Regions from separate parts of the Litoribrevibacter euphylliae genome, predicted to be linked through region 2. Evidence: predicted binding sites of a transcription regulator. Region 2 holds the regulator's gene; each other region holds the start of a gene.
The links. The regulator sigma-54, encoded in region 2, starts transcription at its own class of promoters, with help from an activator protein. The targets are predictions, from matches to a motif close to TGGCACNNNNNTTGCTNT.
Positions count from the first base shown of each region.

Region 1: the regulator sigma-54 is predicted to act here: its motif matches at 2,103-2,120, upstream of ACFOEK_RS07085 (NarK family nitrate/nitrite MFS transporter).
Region 3: the regulator sigma-54 is predicted to act here: its motif matches at 5,870-5,887, upstream of flgB (flagellar basal body rod protein FlgB).

Region 1 covers NZ_JBHRSZ010000002.1:1,188,949-1,196,294, forward strand. Annotated here, with positions in the region: gene ACFOEK_RS07080 (molybdopterin oxidoreductase family protein) at 1-328, opposite strand, end outside; gene ACFOEK_RS07085 (NarK family nitrate/nitrite MFS transporter) at 592-2,061, opposite strand; gene sbcB (exodeoxyribonuclease I) at 2,273-3,715, opposite strand; gene trpC (indole-3-glycerol phosphate synthase TrpC) at 3,897-4,691, opposite strand; gene trpD (anthranilate phosphoribosyltransferase) at 4,717-5,748, opposite strand; gene ACFOEK_RS07105 (anthranilate synthase component II) at 5,830-6,417, opposite strand; gene trpE (anthranilate synthase component I) at 6,504-7,346, opposite strand, start outside.
Region 2 covers NZ_JBHRSZ010000002.1:1,066,496-1,073,841, reverse strand. Annotated here, with positions in the region: gene ACFOEK_RS06530 (YhdP family phospholipid transporter) at 1-759, shown strand, start outside; gene yjgA (ribosome biogenesis factor YjgA) at 784-1,302, opposite strand; gene mgtE (magnesium transporter) at 1,339-2,712, opposite strand; gene ACFOEK_RS06515 (HPr family phosphocarrier protein) at 2,823-3,092, opposite strand; gene rapZ (RNase adapter RapZ) at 3,205-4,053, opposite strand; gene ptsN (PTS IIA-like nitrogen regulatory protein PtsN) at 4,093-4,539, opposite strand; gene hpf (ribosome hibernation-promoting factor, HPF/YfiA family) at 4,607-4,894, opposite strand; gene ACFOEK_RS06495 (RNA polymerase factor sigma-54) at 5,051-6,640, opposite strand; gene lptB (LPS export ABC transporter ATP-binding protein) at 6,815-7,346, opposite strand, start outside.
Region 3 covers NZ_JBHRSZ010000002.1:316,691-324,036, reverse strand. Annotated here, with positions in the region: gene ACFOEK_RS03200 (TIGR04283 family arsenosugar biosynthesis glycosyltransferase) at 1-71, shown strand, start outside; gene ACFOEK_RS03195 (TIGR04282 family arsenosugar biosynthesis glycosyltransferase) at 68-730, shown strand; gene ACFOEK_RS03190 (flagellar brake protein) at 803-1,513, opposite strand; gene ACFOEK_RS03185 (flagella synthesis protein FlgN) at 1,688-2,173, opposite strand; gene flgM (flagellar biosynthesis anti-sigma factor FlgM) at 2,255-2,554, opposite strand; gene flgA (flagellar basal body P-ring formation chaperone FlgA) at 2,699-3,403, opposite strand; gene ACFOEK_RS03170 (chemotaxis protein CheV) at 3,777-4,730, shown strand; gene ACFOEK_RS03165 (CheR family methyltransferase) at 4,766-5,605, shown strand; gene flgB (flagellar basal body rod protein FlgB) at 5,929-6,324, shown strand; gene flgC (flagellar basal body rod protein FlgC) at 6,335-6,775, shown strand; gene ACFOEK_RS03150 (flagellar hook assembly protein FlgD) at 6,869-7,346, shown strand, end outside.

The sequences.
Region 1 (7,346 bases), 120 kb from region 2:
GCTGAATTTCAGAGCCCATGTGATCAAGCGCGGTATCCCAATCGGTTTCTTGAAACTCGTCTTCATAGGGTCTTTGACGCATTAATGGTTTATTGCCCCGGCCTGGTGCTTCAAACAATTCATGCTCGAAAATACCCTTAATGCACAACTTGCCTCGGTTCACATCGGCGTCAGCCACCCCTTGAGTTGCAACGGCGTTGCCTTCTTTATCCAAACCAACGTGAATCGAACAACCGGTGGAACAATAACCACACGTTGTGTATTTCCACTCGGCTACCTTTTTATCGGCAATACGAATGGGGTTTCTGTCTTTACGACCAAAAAGCATGTTTCGCTCTCCTCACCACACCTCGCACCACAACAAAGCAACCTGATATCAATACTCCCTTTATCGCACCAGATTCATGCAGCACCAAGATGTAACTTATTGTTTTATATAAGCTTTAATTTTTCACTACCATTAATTAGCAAGAACCAAACCAGAATACCCATGCAAACTTTAGGTTTACTTAATTCAGCGCACCAATTTCTCTCACCCACAAAAAAGGCCGGTTCAAAAACCGGCCTTCCCAGAGCAATACACTGTAAGACTTAGCTCACGCTGATCATTTGTACCTGACCATGCTCATCAATTTCCGCGATCTCACCTTTAGGCTCTTTCATCAAGAACAAGGTTACAAAACCAAGTACCGCCGTCGCCGCGATCACCAAGAAGAAGGTTTGATAACTCACCATCGAAAGAACTGTTAGATAGAACACTGCACCGACGTTACCGTAAGCACCTGTCATACCAGCAATCTGACCTGTCAAACGACGCTTGATCAAAGGTACGGCTGCGAATACTGCCCCTTCACCCGCTTGCACAAAGAATGAACACGCCATCGCTGCAATAATCGCAACAACTAACGGCCAGCTTGAATCAATCATCGCCATGGTTAGATAACCAACCGCCAAACCAGCCGTTAAGATAAGCAGTGTTTTCTTACGACCGAATTTATCTGAAATCAAACCACCACCAGGACGAGACATTAGGTTCATAAAGGCATAAGCAGACGCCACCAAACCAGCCTGAACCATAGATAACTCGAAGGTTTCAGCAAAGAACAATGGCAACATAGAAATCACTGCCAGCTCAGAACCAAAGGTTGCAAAGTACAGGATGTTCAATACCGCCACTTGTTTGAACTCATAACGATGAATCTCAGGTACTTCTTCTTTAAAGATGTTTTTATTAATGCTGTAGGCTTTATAGCTGTCATAAACATAAAGTACTGCCAAACCAACGTAGATCAGGTTAGCGGCCAATTCAGAAAGCATTGAAACGCCATTTGGTGACAACTTCCAAGTCAACAACGCCAAGGCTGCATACATAGGAATCTTCATAATTAATAGCAATACAAAGTCACCTTTCGAGGTCACTTCCATACCACCGTTGTTCTTAGGCTTGAAATAGGTAGAACCTTTTGGTGTATCGGTAACGTTCTTGTACCAGATGAAGCTGAAGACTAAAGAAAGCAGACCCGTGATACCAATTGCATATCTCCAACCGTCTTCACCACCAAACAACAAAGCAATCGCCGGTAGACTCATCGCACCGGCTGCCGAACCGAAGTTACCCCAACCGCCGTAGATACCTTCCGCAGTACCCAGTTGTTTTGCAGGGAACCACTCAGACACCATACGAATACCAACTACAAAACCAGCACCCACGAAACCAAGAAGGAAACGCGCAATGGCCGCTTGTTCGAAGGTGTCCGCCAAAGCAAACATGAAGCAAGGAATACTGCCTAGGAACAAGATAGAAGAGTAAACGATACGAGGACCGTATTTGTCCGTCAGCATACCAATGATGACACGAGCAGGAATGGTCAAAGCCACGTTAAGAATCAGTAATGTCTTAAACTGAGCTGTGGTTAGTCCCAACGATTCAGAGATCACACCACCTAATGGCGCGTGGTTAAACCACACATAGAAAGTAAGGAAGAAGGCAATCCAACTCATGTGGAGGATTTTCATCTTCCCACTAAAGGAAAAGAGGTTGAATTTATCAGAAGTACTCATGGCAGAGGTCCTTGCTAAAATTAGAAATCGGATACCCGGAAATAGCAAGGCAAGTACCACCCAAAGAATTCATCAATAATTTCAATTAGTTAGAGATATAATTTTCTTATTTTCGATTCGTTCCACAAAAAAGATGCACTATTCCTAATCTCAAACAACAATTTGGTGCACGATAGCGTGCACCAAAAACTACACCGTCACCCCACTTTGGTTAGAACGCATCAAAAGGCGCGATGGATTGCGCATAGAGCATCAACTCTTCGAGCAAAAACTGCGCATCCGCTCTATCTTGGAACTCTACATGTGCCTTATTAAGAAGCTCTGGGTAATTAGCTAAGCAACGCGGTGCACCATAACCTTCTTCCATCAAGGCTCGGTATTTATGCTGCTCCCATTTCATGCGCTCTTCATCTGATAAGGCATCAGGGAAGCTTCGCGCTCTGCACCGAAACAGTAACTCTGGGCAACGGACATCCTGAAAGCTAAACGACGTAGGGTCGAGCTGTTCAATATCAGAGCGTCCAATGTAATCCATAGCCTCTTTATCACGACGGGGAAAGAAACCACTGTAGATCATACGATCCACATCAGTTTCTTCACTGCCTTCAAAAGCAAAGGCTTGCTGAATGATTGGTAGTAAATGCGTTTTGGACTGCCACTTTTTCCAATGCTGTCGACAGAGATTCAAATCATGCCCCCATTTCTCTGCAAGCTCACTTGTCATCATCTTCGCTGCCACCACCATTGGCGATTTATTGGCATGGATGGTTTTAAACGGAATACGTGGTGTTTCACCTAACTCTTGTTGCGAGGTAAACACGCGGCGTTGAATCTCTTCCACCGACAAGCCTTCCAGCTGATCAGGGTCAAACGACAAATCAATAGAGTGAATTGCATTGGCATTAGTCTGATCGGCACACAATGGCAGCACCAACGCCATACAACCACGCTCTGCACCAAACATGGAGGAGATATGCAGCACAGGCTTATTCGACCCCACCGCCAGAGCATCAAAGACCGTCTGCTTACTTCTGAGTGAGAATGCGTAATCGAATAATTTAGGCACCCTGTCTTTAATTAACTTGGCCATCGCGATGGTGGCGTAGACGTCTGATAACGCATCGTGCGCGTTTTCGTGCACAATACCGTTCGCTACAGTTAACTCTTCCAGTCGAAAACTGGTGGTTCCGTCTTCTTTCTTAGGCCACTCTATGCCTTCAGGACGCAACGCATGGGTTAAACGCACCACATCGATCAAATCCCAACGGCTGTTACCGTTCTTGTATTCGCGAGCATAAGGGTCGATAAAATTTCGGTAGAACAGGTTACGGGTAAACTCATCATCAAAACGAATCGAGTTATAGCCTAAGACGCAAGTGCCCGGTTCACTGAAACGATCATGAACTCGTCGTGCAAACTCCACTTCCGACAGCCCTTCACGATTAGCCTGCTGCGGCGTAATGCCTGTAACAAGACAAGCAATCGGATCAGGCAGATAGTCTTCCGCCTGACGACAGTAGAACATATCCGGTTCACCGATGATGTTTAAATCGGCATCGGTACGAATCCCCGCAAATTGAGAAATACGATCCACCCGAGCATCGGCACCAAAGGTTTCATAGTCATACCAATAAAAGGTGCCTTGATAACTCATACTTGCTCCACACAAAATAAAAAGAAGGGATAAGAAAATTCACGATTTAGGATAAATGGAAGCCAAATGGTAGGGAGACTGCCAGATAAGGTCAATTCAGAAACGAAAAAAGGCGCGACTTATTCAGCAGCGCCTTTCTCAATTCAACAGCACAATTCAACCGTTCGACTAAACCGTGCGATTAAACAAACAGTTTTGCCAACTCGTCACCCGGGTTTTCAGCACGCATAAAGGCTTCACCCACTAAGAAGGCATTCACCTGATGCGCACGCATGTCTGCTACATCGGCTGTGGTATGAATACCACTTTCTGTCACCACAATACGGTTATCAGGAATACGATCCAACAACTGATAGGTGTTGTCTAATGACACGTCAAAAGTGTGCAGATTACGGTTGTTGATGCCCACCAGCGGGTTATCCACCGTCAGAGCTACATCCAGCTCTTCACCATCGTGCACTTCGATCAACACATCCATGCCTAATTCATGGCTCAAACCAGTCAGATCGGCCAATTGCTGTTGAGACAAACACGCCACGATCAACAACACACAATCAGCACCAATGCTCTTAGCTTCGTAGATCTGATACTCATCCACCAAGAAATCTTTACGAATTGCAGGTAATGAACACGCCGCACGCGCTTGTTTCAAATAGTCTTCATGACCTTGGAAGAAATCCGCATCGGTCAGTACCGACATACACGCCGCACCACCTTGCTCGTAGCTTTTAGCGATCTCCGCAGGTACGAAATTTTCACGCAGCACACCTTTGCTCGGCGACGCTTTCTTGATCTCGGCAATCACGGCCGATTGGCCCTGATCCAGCTTGGTTTGAATGGCTTTCACAAAGCCACGTGCAGGCGCGATGTCCTGAGACATGGCTTTCAGATCTGCCAAAGAGACTGCCTTGGAGCGTTCAGCTATTTCTTCACGCTTACGATCCACAATTTTGGTCAGAATGGTAGGAGTGTTCATAGATCTCACTTATTTCAAAGATGTCCTAGGCCAAAGCTTCGGTGAAGCTTGCCAGTTCAATCATTTTTTCTTTGGCCAGGCCACTGTAAATAGCGTCTTGTGCCATTTCAACGCCATTTTTAAGGTTGGCCGCTAGCCCTGCTGCATAAATAGCAGCCCCCGCATTAAGTGCAATGATGTCAGCCGCCTTTTGGCCCGCTTCCGTTTCACGCTTACCTAATGCGTCGTTAATTAGCGCTAAGCTCTCTTGTGCCGAATCGACGGACAACCCAATCAAAGTCTGACTTTCAATGCCACACTCTTCCGGTGTGATTTCGTATTCGGTAATGTCACCATTATTAAGCTCAGCCACGAAGCTCTTACTCGCCAATGAGATTTCATCCAAGCCATCATCCGAGTGAACCACCAGCACATGGTCACTGCCCAGGTTCTTAAGCACTTCGGCCAGCGGACGACACAAGGCTTTGTTAAATACGCCGATCACTTGATTCTTCACACCCGCCGGGTTGGTCAGAGGACCTAACATATTGAAGATGGTCCGCATCTTCATTTCTTTACGAGGGCCAATGGCATGCTTCATCGCACCGTGATGGGCCGGCGCAAACATGAAGCCAACACCGATTTCTTCCACCGCACGTGCTACTTGTTCTGAATCCAGTTGTAGGTTTACGCCCGCCGCTTCCAACAAGTCGGCACTGCCCGTCTTACTGGAGACACTACGATTACCATGCTTCGCCACCGTACCACCAGCCGCAGCCACTACAAACGCAGAAGCGGTCGACACGTTAAACAGGTTGGCACCATCACCACCGGTACCACAGGTATCGACTACATGCTCGCCTGTCACTTTGACACCTGAGGCCAATTGACGCATGACCATTGCTGCGCCGGTAATTTCTTCGATGGTTTCGCCTTTCATGCGAAGCCCCATCAATAGCGCACCGATTTGGGCAGGCGTAGCTTCACCGGTCATTACCTGGGTCATCACCGACTGCATCTCTTCGGTGGATAAATCAATTCGATCTACAACTTTGGATAACGCTTGTTGAATGTCCATGTCTTTCCCTTCTAGCGAGCCTTACTCAGCTTCTATTCTCAAACCTTTGTTCTCAAACCTTTGTTCTCAAAAGTCTGACGTTCAGTGATTAGTGCGTTTCAAAAAGTTTCTAAGCATATCGTGACCATGCTGAGTCAAGATCGACTCAGGGTGGAACTGCACACCTTCAATCGACAACGTCTTATGACGTACGCCCATGATTTCGTCCATGCTGCCGTCCGTGTTTTCAGTCCACGCGGTAATTTCCAAGCAATCAGGAATGGTGTGTTTATCAATCACCAACGAATGGTAACGCGTGGCATTGAAGTCTTGCTCTAGGCCTTCAAAGACACCGCTGTCCAAATGACGAATCGGAGACGTCTTACCGTGCATCACTTCTCCGGCACGAATAACATCGCCACCAAACGCCTGACCAATACTTTGATGACCAAGACAAATACCAAGAATCGGGAGCTTTCCTGCGAAGTGTTTAATGGCTTCTACTGAGATGCCCGCTTCATTTGGGGTACATGGACCAGGTGAAACTACCAGATGATCCGGTTTCATGGCTTCAATTTCTTCGATGGTGATTTCATCGTTACGAAAAACTCGTACATCCGCGCCCAGCTCACCTAGGTACTGAACCACGTTGTAAGTGAAGGAGTCGTAATTATCAATCATGACTAGCATGAGCATGTCCTGCCTTAAATTCTGTATCGAGGCTAAACCTAGCCAAATACAGCACTATCGAATGGACAGTGCTGTTAAACCCAATTCTAAACGAGACCTTTGGTGGCCATCTCAACCGCTTTAAAGACCGCTCGCCCTTTATTCATGGTTTCTTTCCATTCAAGACGAGGAACAGAGTCGGCCACCACACCAGCACCGGCTTGGATATAAAGCGTTTTGTCTTTAATCACAGCGGTACGAATGGCGATAGCGGTGTCCATATTATCCTGCCATGAGACATAGCCCACAGCACCGCCATAGATACCGCGTTTCACAGGCTCTAATTCATCAATGATTTCCATTGCACGAATTTTCGGTGCACCACTCAATGTGCCCGCCGGCAAGGTCGCACGAAGAACATCCATGGCACTCATGCCGTCTTTTAGTTGTCCGGTGACGTTCGATACAATGTGCATTACATGAGAATAACGCTCAACTACCATCTGGTCGGTCACTTTGACGGTGCCAATTTCTGCAATACGACCGGCATCGTTACGACCTAAATCGATCAGCATCAAGTGCTCAGCAATCTCTTTTGGATCATCGAGTAACTCTTGCTCTAGTGCCAGATCTTCTTCTTCGGTATGACCACGACGACGCGTACCCGCAATTGGGCGTACCGTCACTTCACCATGATCAACTCGCGCCAGAATTTCAGGCGACGAGCCCACAATATGGAATTCTCCCAAATTCAGGAAGTACATATAAGGAGAAGGGTTCAGACAACGCAATGCGCGGTAAAGATTCATTGGCTCGGCTTCAAACGGAATCGACATACGTTGTGCGATCACCGTCTGCATCACATCACCGGCCAGGATGTATTCTTTAATCTTCTCGACCGATGCCATGAAATCGTCTTGTTCAAAGCGCGGTTTAAAGTCGCTCTCTTC
Region 2 (7,346 bases):
CGCCTGGAGCCTGTAAAAAATGGTGTGTTATTAAGTGTGGATGAATCCAACTTGATGGGGATTTCAACCACTGGGAAAGTTGTTTGGACTTACATTAATAATAAGCATACGACTTACGTTGATAGCAAATTAGCCGTTTCAGATATTCGTAGCGTCTTTAAAAAGCTAGGCTATGAGCCATCGTTTGAGGCAAAAAAGGTCGAGCTGAATACCATTGCTTATTGGCAGGGCAGTCCTGCGGCATTTGATCATTTACAGACGCAAGGCATCATAGACATCAATATTGAAGATGGGCAGTTTCTGAATGTTTCCAATACTGCCAGCCCATTAAAGGTTTTAGGCTTATTTAATTTGAGTTCTTTGGGCCGACGATTAAAGCTCGACTTTAGCGATGTCTATTCTTCTGGTTTGGCGTTTGATGAGATCTCTGGGGTGATGTCGATTAATGGCCCCGTTATGGATATTGATGAAGCCGTAGAGATTACTGGGCCTAGTGCAAACATCAGCCTTATTGGTGCTACCAATATGAAAGAAGAAACGCTTGATATGCAAATGCGTCTTTCTATACCTGTAAGTGGAACATTACCGTGGGCGGTTGTGGTCGCCGGAGTCAATCCTTTAATTGGCGGTATCATGCTATTGGGGCAAGGCGTGTGGGGCGGTGTAGTTGATCAGTTTACTGGGGTGAATTATCAAATTTCAGGTTCTTGGGAAGAGCCTGTGATGGAAGCAACTTCAAAAGTTGGCCCGAACAATTAGTGGAATCGTTCGGGCTCAATCAAATCAGAACGGGATTGCATCTTTAAGCCATTGAAATAGCTTTTTGCTGTGACCTCGGTTTTTCTGTTCTTTTTGATCTTTTCGGGCGTTGCGAACCAGCTGTCTGAGCTGCTGTATATCCGTGTCATACTCATTGATAAACAGAGTAAGGTTGTCATCGCTCTCGATCAGGCGATCTCTCCAACGCTCAACACTGTGTAGGTGTTTGATCTGCTGATCGCTTCCTGCTCTTTGCTTTTCCAGAGCTTGTTCGATTGTATCAGCATCCACTTCTCGCATCAGTTTACCGATGTATTGAAGGTGTCGGCGTTTGGCTTCTCGTTGCTTGAGTCGTTTATGCTCTTGAATCGCCGTCATCAGATCCGGTGTTAATTCCAGCTGATCCAGAATGGATTGTTTTTGCTCAATCAGTTCTTTGCCTATGTTTTGTAGGCGTGTCGCTTCACGTTTAAGTTCGCTCTTGCTGATTAACTCAATGTCGTCTTCGAACTCTTCGGTTTCATTAGGTCTTTTTCGAGCCATAGAATAGATTACCTTAAGAATATGTTTGGGCGTGCATTAGGCGAAGCTATAAAAAGCGGTAGCTAACCCTAAGAATACGAAATAACCAACCACATCAGTGATGGTGGTAAGTAGTACGCTTCCGGCTAATGCAGGGTCGATATTTATAGATTTTAACAAGGATGGCAGCATACTGCCTGAAAAGACGGCTACTACTAAGTTGATAATCAGGGCTGTGCCAATGATTAGGCCTATTTTGGGGTCGGAGAACCAGAGGGCTGCGGCTACAGCAACAGCGCCTCCCCAAAGGAGCCCATTAAGTAGTCCTACCATGACTTCACGGCTGAGTAACCACTTTAAGTTGTTCTTTCGAATATGCCCGGTTGCAATACCACGAATCACAAGGGTGAGGGTTTGGCTACCTGCGATGCCGCCCATACTGGCAACGATAGGCATCAAAATGGCCAGAGCCACTACTTTATCGAGCGTATCTTCAAAGATGCCAATCACGGCTGAAGCGATGAATGCGGTTAGAAGATTGATGCCTAGCCAAATTGCTCTGCGTCGACTGGTTTTCATTACAGGCGCAAAGATGTCATCCTCTTCATCCAGACCGGCCATACTCATTAATGAGTGATCCGCGTCTTCACGAATAACGTCAACTACGTCATCAATGGTGATACGTCCTAGCAGGTGACCGTTTTTATCGACAACAGGTGCTGACACTAAGTCTTCTCGCTCGAACAGTTGAGCGACCTGATCGTCCGGAGTATCCGCTGTGATTCGCGGAAAATCGGTTTCCATGATTTCTCGCACGGTAATCGACGGATCTGTCACCAAAAGCTTTGAAATGGGTAATAGGCCAATTAATTCATCTTTTCGGTTCACCACGATGAGAGTATCGGTAGTTGCGGGAATGCTTTCATGGCGTCGAAGGTAACGAAGTACCACGTCCAATGAAATGTCCGGACGGATGGTGATGGTGTCTGTGTTCATCAGACCGCCAGCCGTATCCTCTGGATACGAAAGGATGGCTTCTACGCGCAGGCGGTTTTGATCGTCCATCACATTCAGAACGTCTTGTGTAACGCGTTCTGGTAATACTTGCAGGATGTCGACAACGTCATCGATGTCAATGTCTTCGTCTGTGGTGACATCAGCAACTTCTTCGGCACTCATTTCCCGAAGTACATCTGCAACCAGTTCGTCACCTAAGAACGGAAGAATGGTGCTTTGCTTTTTCTTTTCCAGCAATTCCCAAAGAACTTTTCGGGTATGAGGAGGTGAGGACTCAAGAAGATGACCGAGTTCAGCACTGGATAAGGTATGGTTAAGCATTCTGCTTACTTGCGACAATGCCCCGGACTCTAACGCCCGGTTTAATGCTCTCATGCGAGATGAGCTATTTGCACTGCTCAAAGCACTTGCCATATTTATACCTAGAATTCGTGATTAAGTACTGTATCTGTTAAATAAGAGATTAGCACCGATAATAGTGGGTAATTATACACACTCAGAGTGTTGATTTTGTTAAAAATCTACTACTCAGGTTCATCGAAGCGATCAGAGATAAGTTGCTCAATTGCTTTGAGCGCGTTTTCCTCATCTTGGCCTTCGGCGGAAATGGTAAGTTGGGTTCCGCATGATGCCGCTAGCATCATAACGGCCATAATACTTTTGCCATTCGCTGACTGACTGTCTTTATTGATGGTGATGTTGGATGAAAAACTGGTGGCTGTATTAACCAATTTAGCTGCAGCGCGAGCGTGAAGACCGAGTTTATTAATCAGGGTGACTTCTATTTGCTGCATTGGGGGGGACATCCTTATCGAGATTCGTGAAAGACGATAGAGCAAAATAATAATTCATTTTTGCTAATAGATGGAAATTATTTTGTTTCTTTTTATATGAAGGATCAAGGGGTTAGAGTTGGGTGTGTTTTAGATGAACTTCAGAATACTTAGCAGAGAAGTGCTGTTTAAGTTGTTCTGCAATATAGACAGATCTATGGCAACCACCGGTACAGCCTATTGAAACCGTTATGTAGGCACGCCCGGATTTTTGATAATGAGGTGTCCAGGTTTCAATGAAACGTGTAATGTCATCTAACATGTCTTTTGTAGTTTGTTGGGCACTAAGAAAGTCCACGACTTCTTGATCTCTGCCGGTAAAGTTTCTGAGCGTTGGTTCCCAGTAGGGGTTTGGTAGGCATCGAACATCGAACATTAAATCGCTGTCGCTGGGCACGCCGTACTTGAATCCAAAAGATTGAATCAGCAACGATACTTCATTGGTTTTATGGGTGGCGACACGATTACGCATTAAACTACGAAGTTCATGAACAGACATGGTCGATGTATCGACGACCAGGTCCGCATTGTTCAGTAGAGGACCGAGAATTTTTCGCTCTAATTGAATGGCTTCTCTCAGGGAGCACGAGTCTGAGCTTAAGGGGTGTTTTCTTCGTGATGCGTTGTAGCGCTTAACGATAATATCTTCATCGCTGTCCAAGAAGATTACCTGATATTCGATCGTCTTTTTCTTTAGCGCTTCAAATGTTTTGTTTAACTGTTCATGACTGCCGTCGAAGTTTCTGATATCGACACTGATGGCTGTGTTTTCATAAGCACTGGAGTTGGAAATAGCATCAAGTAAATTAAGCAGAAGGGGTTCAGGAAGATTGTCGATGCAATAGAAACCACAGTCTTCTAAGGCGTGTAACGCAGAGCTTTTTCCGGAACCAGAACGGCCACTGACAAAGATTAATTTCATTGGTGACTCCTCGGTTCCTTCAAATTATGGCTATTAAGTTTAGCTGGTTATTACGTAAAAAAGTTCATCGTCTGATTGGGTCGCTCGCAAAGAGTCCCTGAAATCAGCATGACTAAACTTTCCTGCGATGGTTGCCAGAATATCTAAATGATCATCATTGGCTTCTTGTGGTACCACCAGTGCGAAAATAATATCGACTTTTTGTTTGTCCAACGAATCAAAGTCGATAGGCGTTTCCAGCATCAGTAATACACCGATTGGTTTCTCGCAGGAAGGTAAGCGACAGTGAGGAATACCAATACCATCCCCCAGGCCAGTACTGCCGAGACGTTCGCGTTCGATGAGCGCATCAAAAATTTCGTGTGCGGAAGGCCCTGAAATGTGTTCAGCGAGGATCTGGGAGATTTCTTCGATGGTGCGTTTTTTACTCTGACAGGAAGCGCACCATAAGGTGCGCTGTTTGGATAGTATGCTTGATAAATCCATTAAGGCTGCTCGTTAATTTTTCTCATGTCGCAGCTACATGTTATATGGGTTGATTTGTTTACTGGGGTTAACGAGCCAAAGATTTTTCTTTGTGTTTAATTAATTGACGATCTAATTTATCTGTTAGTGCGTCAATTGCAGCATAAAGATCATCATGCTCTGCATTAGCAAACACTTCACCACCGGTTACATGTAACTTGGCTTCTGCCAGTTGTCTTTGTTTTTCAATACTCAGTGTAACTTGAACATTTGTTATTTGGTCATAGTGTCGCTCAAGTCGATCCAATTTGGAAGTAACATAATCGCGAATGTTGGTAGTAATATCGAGGTGGTGGCCACTGATGTTTACTTGCATATAGGACTCCTTAATTTAGTATGCTGTGGTCCAAAAGAATCCAGCTTATAAGGTGAAGCTGGAGGAGGTCTGTGCCTCCTTCATCTTTAATATAGTCCTAGCATGCAATGAATACAATGACCTGTATCAATTAGCTACCTCAGATTAAAAATTCCTTTAAACCAAGCGCTTACGTTCATTCGAAGGTGGGATGTTCATCGCCTCCCGATACTTGGCGATGGTTCGTCTTGCAACTTTAATCCCTTGCTCACCCAGTAAAGTGGCAATTTTGTTATCACTGAGCGGCTTTTTAGGATTCTCTGCGGCGACAAGTTTCTTGATAATGGCGCGGATTGCGGTCGAAGAGCATTCGCCACCAGAAGAGGTGCTGACGTGGCTCGAAAAGAAGTATTTCAACTCGAAGATGCCACGAGGCGTGTGTATGTATTTCTGCGTAGTGACACGGGAAATGGTTGATTCGTGCATTTCAACGGCTTCAGCAATGTCGTGCAGAACCAGAGGTTTCATGGCTTCATCGCCATAATCCAGGAAGCCGCGTTGGTGCTCCATAATTTTAGTGGCGACTTTTAGCAGCGTTTCATTCCGACTTTGAAGACTCTTCAGAAACCATTTTGCTTCCTGCATGTGATCCTTCAGGAAGGTATTGTCAGCACTGGAATCCGCACGTCGAATCAACGAGGCATAACTTGGATTGATGCGAATCTTAGGTGTGATTTCCGGATTTAAATCGACACGCCAACGGCCATTGGTTTTCTGAACAACTACGTCAGGCACCACATAGTCGGGCGTCTGTTGATTGATCTGTTCGCCAGGACGAGGATGCAGTGTTTGAATCAGGCTGATGATTTCTTTTAGTACATCTTCTTTGATGCGTCCTTTGCGCATAATGCCGGCAAAGTCTTTGTTGCCAAGCAGCTCTAAATGGCGCAATACGACGATTTTTGCTTCTGATAAAAACGGTGTTTCAGGTGGCATCTGATTAAGCTGAACCTGAAGACACTCCTGTAAATTTCGCGCGCCAGAACCGACTGGATCAAAACGTTGAATCAAATGCAGAACCGCTTCAACTTCCTCAATGTCGACGCGATTCTCGTCATCTTCAGAGAGGTCGAGTTCTGAGTTGGCGCTGATACAAATGTCTTCAACCGATGTTTGCAGGTAACCATCATCATCAATGCCGTCGAGAATATTTTCTGCAATGATACGATCCGTGTCGCTCATTGGCGTTAAATTCAATTGCCAGCTTAAGTGATCTTGAAGTGTTTCGGTGACGGTATTACGGGATTCAAAATCATAGTCATCATCGTCTGACGGCGCTGAAGCTTGAGTTGGAGTGTGTTGATAAATGTCATCCCAACCGGTATCTATGGTGAGGTCTTCAGGGATGTCGTTGTTCCACTCACTGTCAGTTTCAGTGGCTTCTTGCGATGATGTTTGAAAATCATCACGACTGAAATCGTCGCCGCTGTCGCTATGATCGCCCGCGAGAAAATCGGTATCTTCTGAGTTTGATGGTGTTTCGCCTGGATCGGAATCAAGCGGCTTTTCTGCCATTTGATCTTCAATGGAAGGTTGTGAGGCTTGTTCAAAATCCTCTTCCACTTCTAGCATTGGATTATTTTCCAAGGCTTGCTGAATTTCTTGTTGTAAATCCAGGGTTGAAAGTTGTAACAGTCGAATGGCCTGTTGCAACTGAGGTGTCATGGTTAATGACTGCCCCATCTTGAGCTGAAGCGATGTCTTCATAAATTACAACGTATCCTTATGCTTTCACTCAGCGTGTGCGGTTGTAATCTGAAGAAATGATGTTGTGAAAACCGCACAAGCAAATTATTTGCCATTGGCAATCAAGTATAAACCAAAATAAGTTCAAAAGTGTTGATTTGTGTATCTGGAAAACTCAAAACAGTATGGCCTGAATTAAATGTTGAAGTTCTCTCCGAGATAGATGTCTTTTACTTTTTGATTATTCAGGACGTCATCACTTTGTCCTTCGGCAATGATATGACCTTCACCAACAATGTACGCTTTGTCACAGATTCCCAACGTCTCTCGAACATTGTGGTCTGTAATCAGTACGCCAATGCCCAACCCTTTCAAATGATTGATAATGCCCTGAATATCGTTCACCGATATTGGGTCGACTCCGGCAAAAGGTTCATCTAATAGAATAAACTTAGGATCCGTGGCTAATGCTCGTGCGATTTCTGCACGTCTGCGTTCACCACCGGATAAACTCATCCCTAATGAATCGCGTATGTGAGTGATGTGGAATTCTTGCAGAAGATACTCAAGCTTCTCTTTTTTCTGTTCTTCGGTCAGGTCTTTTCTAAGCTCTAAAATACCGTAAATGTTTTCAGCAACGGTGAGCTTTCTAAAGATGGACGCTTCTTGAGGTAGATACCCTAAGCCGACTTGTGCTCGACCATGCATTGGGTAATGCGTGATGTCT
Region 3 (7,346 bases), 750 kb from region 2:
TTTATTGGTTGGGGGTATCGCCCCAACGTATCCATCAGTTGTATTACGGAAAGGCTAACAGCTCAAAATGACCAAACCTTGTAAACGAAATGCGGTAGTGATTTTTTCCAAAGCGCCCATTGCAGGTGAAGTAAAAACGCGTTTGGCCAAAAATCTTGGCGAGAAGAATGCGTTGTTGGTTTATAAGGCCATGCTTAGAGTTATTTGCAAAATACTGTCATCTCAAGGGCAGTGGGATTGTTATTTGAGTGCTTCCAAAGAGCTTGATCATCCGTTCTTTCGAGAGTTGATGGATGAGTTTGATTTAAAAACGCATCTTCAAATTGAGGGGGATCTGGGAGCGAAGATGAAGACGGCCATGGATGATTTATTGGGGGCGTATGACCAAGTTGCCATTGTTGGTGGAGATGCCATTTCTATTACCTCAGAAAGCCTCGAGACGTGCTTTGATGGGCTGAGTAATAACGATGTGGCGTTGGTGCCGGCTGAAGACGGTGGTTACATTTCTATCGTGGCGAAGAAAACTGATCCCTCAATGTTTTCTGATATTGAGTGGGGAACGGAGAAGGTGTTAGAACAGCAGTTAGCACGTTTTTCACAAATGGGTTGGGATACGTGGTTGAACTCGCGCCTTTGGGATCTGGATGAATTGGATGATTTCAAACGCGTAAAAACTATGCCTGAACTTTATCAATCAATGCTGGATGCTGGGTTAAGCAAAAACATCTAAGGGAGTCTTTGAATAGGCATTGATCTGAACAGGCTGATCTGAACGGGTATTGCTCTATAACGGGGAGAGTCACTACTCGAAGCGTTGTTTACGTTCTTCCCTTTGCAACTCGTTCACAAAACGTTCCATGGTGCGGTGGCCTAAGCCAAAGAGTTCCGTCAGCTCAATACCAAGATAATAACAATCGTCTTCTTCATTGTGGCTGACGAACCTTAGTTCGGCTTGTCCCTCTACCTGCACATTCCGGGAGATTCGCATCATAAACACAGGAATGATGTCGCCTTTCTCAAAAGGGGGTTCAGGCATTTGCTTTAGCTTAACTCGGCAGCCTGTGGCAGATACATCCAAAACTTGAGCGTGACTGGTGGACTGATGCTCTTCGCCTCTCAATTCGGCAAAGATTTCGCTGTCTTCCGGGATGTCCATACGGAACGCATGGCGTCTTTGCAAATAAAGAATTTCTTCCGGAAAGGTCAGTTTGTAGAAAGTGCCGTCCTCTGACGTTCCTGCGCCGACAATACCTGAGCCTTTAATGATGATCTCAACACCATTGAGTTTGGTGACTATATCAAAGCTTTCTTTGGCTGCCGCTAATTTATGACCACTGGGTGGACGCAGTTCATCAATAAAAAAACAGCGGTTCTTTATGTCCGCTTTTATCACTTGCGTCAGGTAATCCTGATCGTGGGCATGAAAAGAGAGGGTCGTTGGGTAGCGATTATCCTGGATGGTGCGAAGCACCGAATAAAGCTCTTCAGGTGTTTTAAGAATTCTGTAGGTCATTCAGTACTACCCAATTACTGCGTAAGCTAATTTAATCATCTGATAAGAATAGATAAATTAATAAGCTCTTGGTGAAAGGTCAAATGCCTTGATCACATTATTTTTAATCTCAGTCGAAGTAAATATCGACCAAAGGCAATGTGATCAATGTATTTGACAAGCTAGGCTGCTTGCCTAAGCTTCACCGATTAAGTTCCCTGTAATAACAGCAGCTGTGCTGCCTAATGGGTTGTATAAATTCGGCTTCTCAGATTTTCCTTGGATAATCTTAAGAATTTGTTGCATTGAATGACGAATTCTAGAGGCTATTTTACTATTGATCTCGTTAGCATCCTGGCAAGACTTAAGTTCAATTTTTAGTTCAGGCCAAGCTTGATCAAGGCGGTTTCGCGGAGCCCCCTCGAATAGCTGATAGATTCCAGATTCGTCATTGGATAGACCAAACTGAGACAGTACTTCTGTTCTTTTATTGGCTCTCATAGTAAGCACATCAGACAGCTCTGACTTCTTTTCACTGATTTGCTTGATGGCGTCAATGTCACGACTCTCTAATGCCGTCTTTTCATCTGTGAGTAAGGTTCTCATTTCAGATAAAGTAATCAGGTCATCATCAATTCCGTGAAGTATGATTTCACGAGCTTTTTCAATATTCTCCGACATTGAACTATCCTTCATAGCTGGATTGAGCCTATGATCTCAATAGTTAAGAAGAACCATCGTCAATAAAACGCCAGTTCTGTCTTAGCCAAGAAGATCATCAAACTCAATGATGTTATTCGCTAAAGCTTCATCATCAATGGCAAAGTTGCCTTCAGAGATAGCTGCTTTAATGCGCTCTACTTTTTCTACATCAAAATCTGGTTCAGCTTTAATCGACGCTTCCAGATCTTTCAGTGCTTTACTTTCTGAACTGATGAAAACAGTTTCACCACTTGCAGCATTACTTTGTTCGGTAGAAACCTTGCTTTTACCTGAGGCAGCGCCATCGGTTTGCTTTGCCTTATGAGTACTGCTATTAATATTAAGGTTGTTGATTTCCATAGTGTTCTCCAGCCTTTCCGCGAAATATAATGACTTACACTCGGTTATATCGGCAGTTTATTCATTAGCTTTAGTGTTTACATTGTTTTTTTCTGTAGCCGTCTTCTAAGTGCTTGTTCAGAAGTTGCCTGGTGCAAGTACCTATCAGTATAACATGACCACAACCGTGTCTTTATCTTTCACTTTGGCTATGATTTCCCGGTCTGACTTGATGTTTCTCACCCGAATATTTTCCCCCAGACGACCATGGCTCAGGGCTTCGCCTGCCGTACTCACAGTCATCCCTTTTCCAACGGCCTGAATGACGACACCATCGCCACGTTCAATCAGCTTTGGTAACTCAAACTGGCTGGATGTCAGGATTTTTCCTTGTCGAATAGGACGCTTTGCAGCTAAACCAATAAGCGATGAGGCATCTACCACGCTGTTGCCATTGATCTTGGAGCGATCGATGCGTGTCGTCTGGAGATGATCGTCGGTAATGATTTCACCTCTGGAAATAGGTGTGGCTGCCACTAAAACTTCACCATAAATTTTGACGCTTGCTCCACTGTAGAAGCCCCAATTCGGATTGGCACAACTCACTTTGACAGTGTTTCGGCCATAAAAGTTGTTTTTTGAACCTTCTCTGGACAGTGTCAATGGCTCACGGCAGCTGGGTAAGCGTAAACTTGAGCTGATTGAATAACTGGATATTTCAATATTAGTTATATCCGCGCCAGTGAGCAGCAATTGTTCCTGAATGAAGTTTTCAATCAGTTTTGGCACATCTTTAATGCTCTGAGATAGCAATTTAGTGGCGGTAGGGCTCTCTGTAATATTGTCGTTATTTGCCGCAATGACAGGCATAGACAAGCAAAGACAGAGCATACACATTAATGAGCTGCTAATTTGCTTTGCCTTTTTCGAGAATCGGCTAGACTTTATTACAAGTAAGCTTTGTAGCATAAGTCCCTCAAGTGACATAAATTTGCCGTTTTAATTGCGTTTAAGTTAAAGAAGCAAGGCTTATGCCACTGTCAGAACGGTGTCATGCTAATTTTGATGATGTAGTAGACGAGTGGGTTTATTTTTGATTTAGCTTTTTCGATTACGTTTGGTTTCAAGAATCAAAACGTACTGCCGATAGAGAGAAAGGACTTTATTGGTTTAGTATCAATGTTTTAAAGTATGCTTAAATGTTGATATAAGCCGTACGATTCTTATTGGGAGAATTTAATTCATGGCCGGTGTATTAGATGCAGTGAATTCCAGAACGCAGATGGTCGGGCAAAACCGACTGGAATTGCTGCTATTTAAATTGGGGTCTTCCCAGATGTATGGCATCAATGTATTTAAGGTAAAGGAAGTTTTACAGTGCCCTAAGTTAACAATGATGCCTAAGCTGAACCCAGTGGTAAGAGGGGTCGCTCATATACGGGGAGGAACCATTCCGATTCTCGATTTGAGTATGGCAACGGGGTCTGCTCCATTACCTAATATTGAAAATAGTTTTGTAATCATTTCTGAATACAACCGAACCGTGCAAGGCTTCTTAGTCAGTTCGGTTGAGCGCATCGTGAACACCAATTGGGAATCGATTCATCCGCCACCATCCGGTACGGGTAAAGAGAGTTATCTAACTGCGGTTACAGAGATCGAAGGTCAATTAGTTGAAATCATTGATGTTGAGAAAGTCATTGCTGAGGTTGTGCCTTCTGGTGAAACCATCAGTGAAGAGATTCTGGGAGAAATTCCTCAGGAAGAAGAGGACGATCTTGGCCACATCTTAATTGTTGATGATTCGTCGGTAGCTCGTAAGCAGGTTCAAAAGTGTATGGAATCTGTCGGGCTTGAGACTACTTTATTTAAGAACGGTGCAGAGGCGCTGAATCATCTCAAGTCGTTAGTAGAGCAGGGGGTTAATCCTGCCGATAAATACATCATGATGATTTCGGACATCGAAATGCCTGAAATGGATGGCTACACTTTGACGTCAGCCGTGAAGGGAGATCCTCAAATGAGTGAGCTGCATATTATGCTGCATACTTCATTGAGCGGTGTCTTCAATCACGCGATGGTTGAAAAAGTGGGGGCGGATGACTTTATGGCGAAATTCAGTCCAGACAATCTGGCCTCTAAAGCCGTAAATGTTCTTAAAGGCGTTTACGATCCTGTGTACAAAGGGGGGGAGTAATCTCTCTCTTTCTTTCTGTCTTCTCGAGGTAATGGATGTCAATATCTGGCTCAATACGTTTTGAAAAGAACGACTTTGATCAGTTCAGGCAGTTTTTAGAAAATGAGTCCGGCATTGTTTTAGGCGACAACAAGCAGTATTTGGTAGCCAGTCGTTTAAGGAAAATCATGCAAGAGTCTGATCTTCATGATTTAAAAGACCTACTTTCTAAAGTGAAATTTAATGGTCGTTTAAAGGAGCGTGTCATTGATGCGATGACGACCAATGAAACGTTATGGTTTCGTGATAAGCATCCATACCGTATTCTTAAGGAAATTATTTTTCCGGAACTGGTATCTCAGAAGAAAAGCTCGATTCGTATTTGGTCCTCGGCGTGTTCTTCAGGGCAAGAACCCTATTCCATGAGTATGATGGTGGAAGAATATAACCGGAGTAACCCTGGAAAACGGGTTAATCAGGCACAAATTCTTGCAACAGACTTATCTTCTGAAATTCTTGATCAGGCCAAACGCGCAAGCTATGAAAAGCTGGCCTTGGCTCGCGGGTTGGATGCTGATCTTCAAAAGCGTTATTTCTCTGAAAACCCGGACGGTTCCTGGTCTGTGAATAGGGATATTAAATCCCGAGTTGAATTTCGTTCCCAGAATTTACTGGGGTCTTACGCCAGTTTAGGTAAGTTCGATATCATCTTTTGTCGTAATGTATTGATTTACTTTTCGGCGGAACAGAAACAAGACATTCTCACAAGACTCTCTAAGCAGCTTAATCCTAACGGCTATTTGGTGATTGGTGCGACCGAGTCTCTGACTGGGTTGAATGATATTTACGAAATGATCCAATGCCGACCGGGGCTGATCTACCGAGCTAAGAAGTAATAACAGATAATATGTAGTTGCACAGATCTTCTGTGCAGCTAACTTGCCTCGCAACTCGCAACTCGCAACTCGCAACTCGCAACTCGCAACTCGCAACTCGCAACTCGCAACTCGCAACTCGCAACTCGCAACTCGCAACTCGCAACTCGCAACTCGCAACTCGCAACTCGCACTAAGCAGCCACATCTTGCCGCTTTGCCTCTTTTGCCGTGTTAAATTTCTCTGAATTAATTTAAATCATTGAATTTATTGTGTTTTTTATTTTGGCACGCAAATTGTTTGTTAATTGGAAAGTTTAAGATTTGCAGTTTGAGGGCGGCAGCATGGCAATCACATTCGATAACGCATTAGGCATTCATCCATCGGCATTGGGAGTTCGTGTAGATCGTGCAGAGATCATCGCGAACAACTTGGCCAACGCAGATACCCCGGGATATAAGGCCAGAGATATCGATTTTCGCGCCATATTGAATCAGGAGGCAGACAAGATGTCTTCTGTAAAGCTCGATAAAACAGACGACCAGCATATTGATGGTTTGCTGAGCCCAGATGAAGGCTTGAAGTTCAGAAACCCTCATCAACCCGCTATTGATGGTAATACGGTAGAAACGCAGGTTGAACATACTGAGTACATGCAAAATGCGATGCGCTATCAGGCGACCTTCAATTTCTTAAACAGCAAATTCAAAGGCCTTACTGGCGCGATTAAAGGCGAATAAGGAGTAGTTTATGTCTCTCGGAAATGTATTTGATATTGCCGGCACCGGCATGATGGCTCAGTCGCTGCGACTTAACACTACTGCCAGTAACATTGCCAATGCGGAAGCTGTAAGTAGTAGCATCGATGACACTTATCGCGCTCGCCACGTGGTGTTTTCTCAGCTGCATAAAGATGAAATGGGATATAAGCATAACGATGTTTCGGTGAATGAAGACATTGGTAACGGAGTACAGGTGCTCGGTGTTGTTGAAAGTGATGCGCCTTTAGATGCACGTTACAACCCGGACCATCCAATGGCAGATGAACAGGGGTATGTGTACTACCCGAATGTGAATGTCGTGGAAGAAATGGCCAATATGATTTCTGCATCTCGCTCCTATCAAACGAATGTCGACATCATGAATACGGCTAAAACAATGATGCAACAAGTTCTGACGTTGGGTCAGTAAGTTAAACCGCCTGGAACCGTGCAGCACAGATTTTGAAAGACAGTGTATGACGTGTTGTTCATGGGCTCCGAGTAACAAAAAAGGTGAATTAAAATGACTGGTATTAGTTCTACAACCCAAGCAGATGCGCTGTCCTCGTACAGAACTCAAGAAAATACTTCAACGCCTGAAAACGAGCTGGGTCAGGATGCCTTCCTTGAGCTTTTGGTCGCTCAGTTAAATAACCAAAACCCATTAGATCCGCAGGATAACGGTGACTTTATTGCAGAGCTGGCGCAGTTTAGTTCGGTAGAAGGCATTGATAACCTGAATAACAGCGTGGACTCACTGTTAAGCGACTATAAGTCTAGCCAAGCATTGCAAGCGTCGGCCTTGGTAGGGCGTCAAGTAGTTGTACCAAATAACGAAGTGTACTGGTCTGGAGAGGGCAGTATTCCAGCGATGGTTGAAGTTGAAGAGGGGGCCTCTAATGTTATGTTCAACATTACCAGTGATGATGGTGCGTTGGTTGCCCAAATTCCGATGACAGAGGCTTTACCGGGTGAAAACAATGTACTTTGGGACGGTAAAG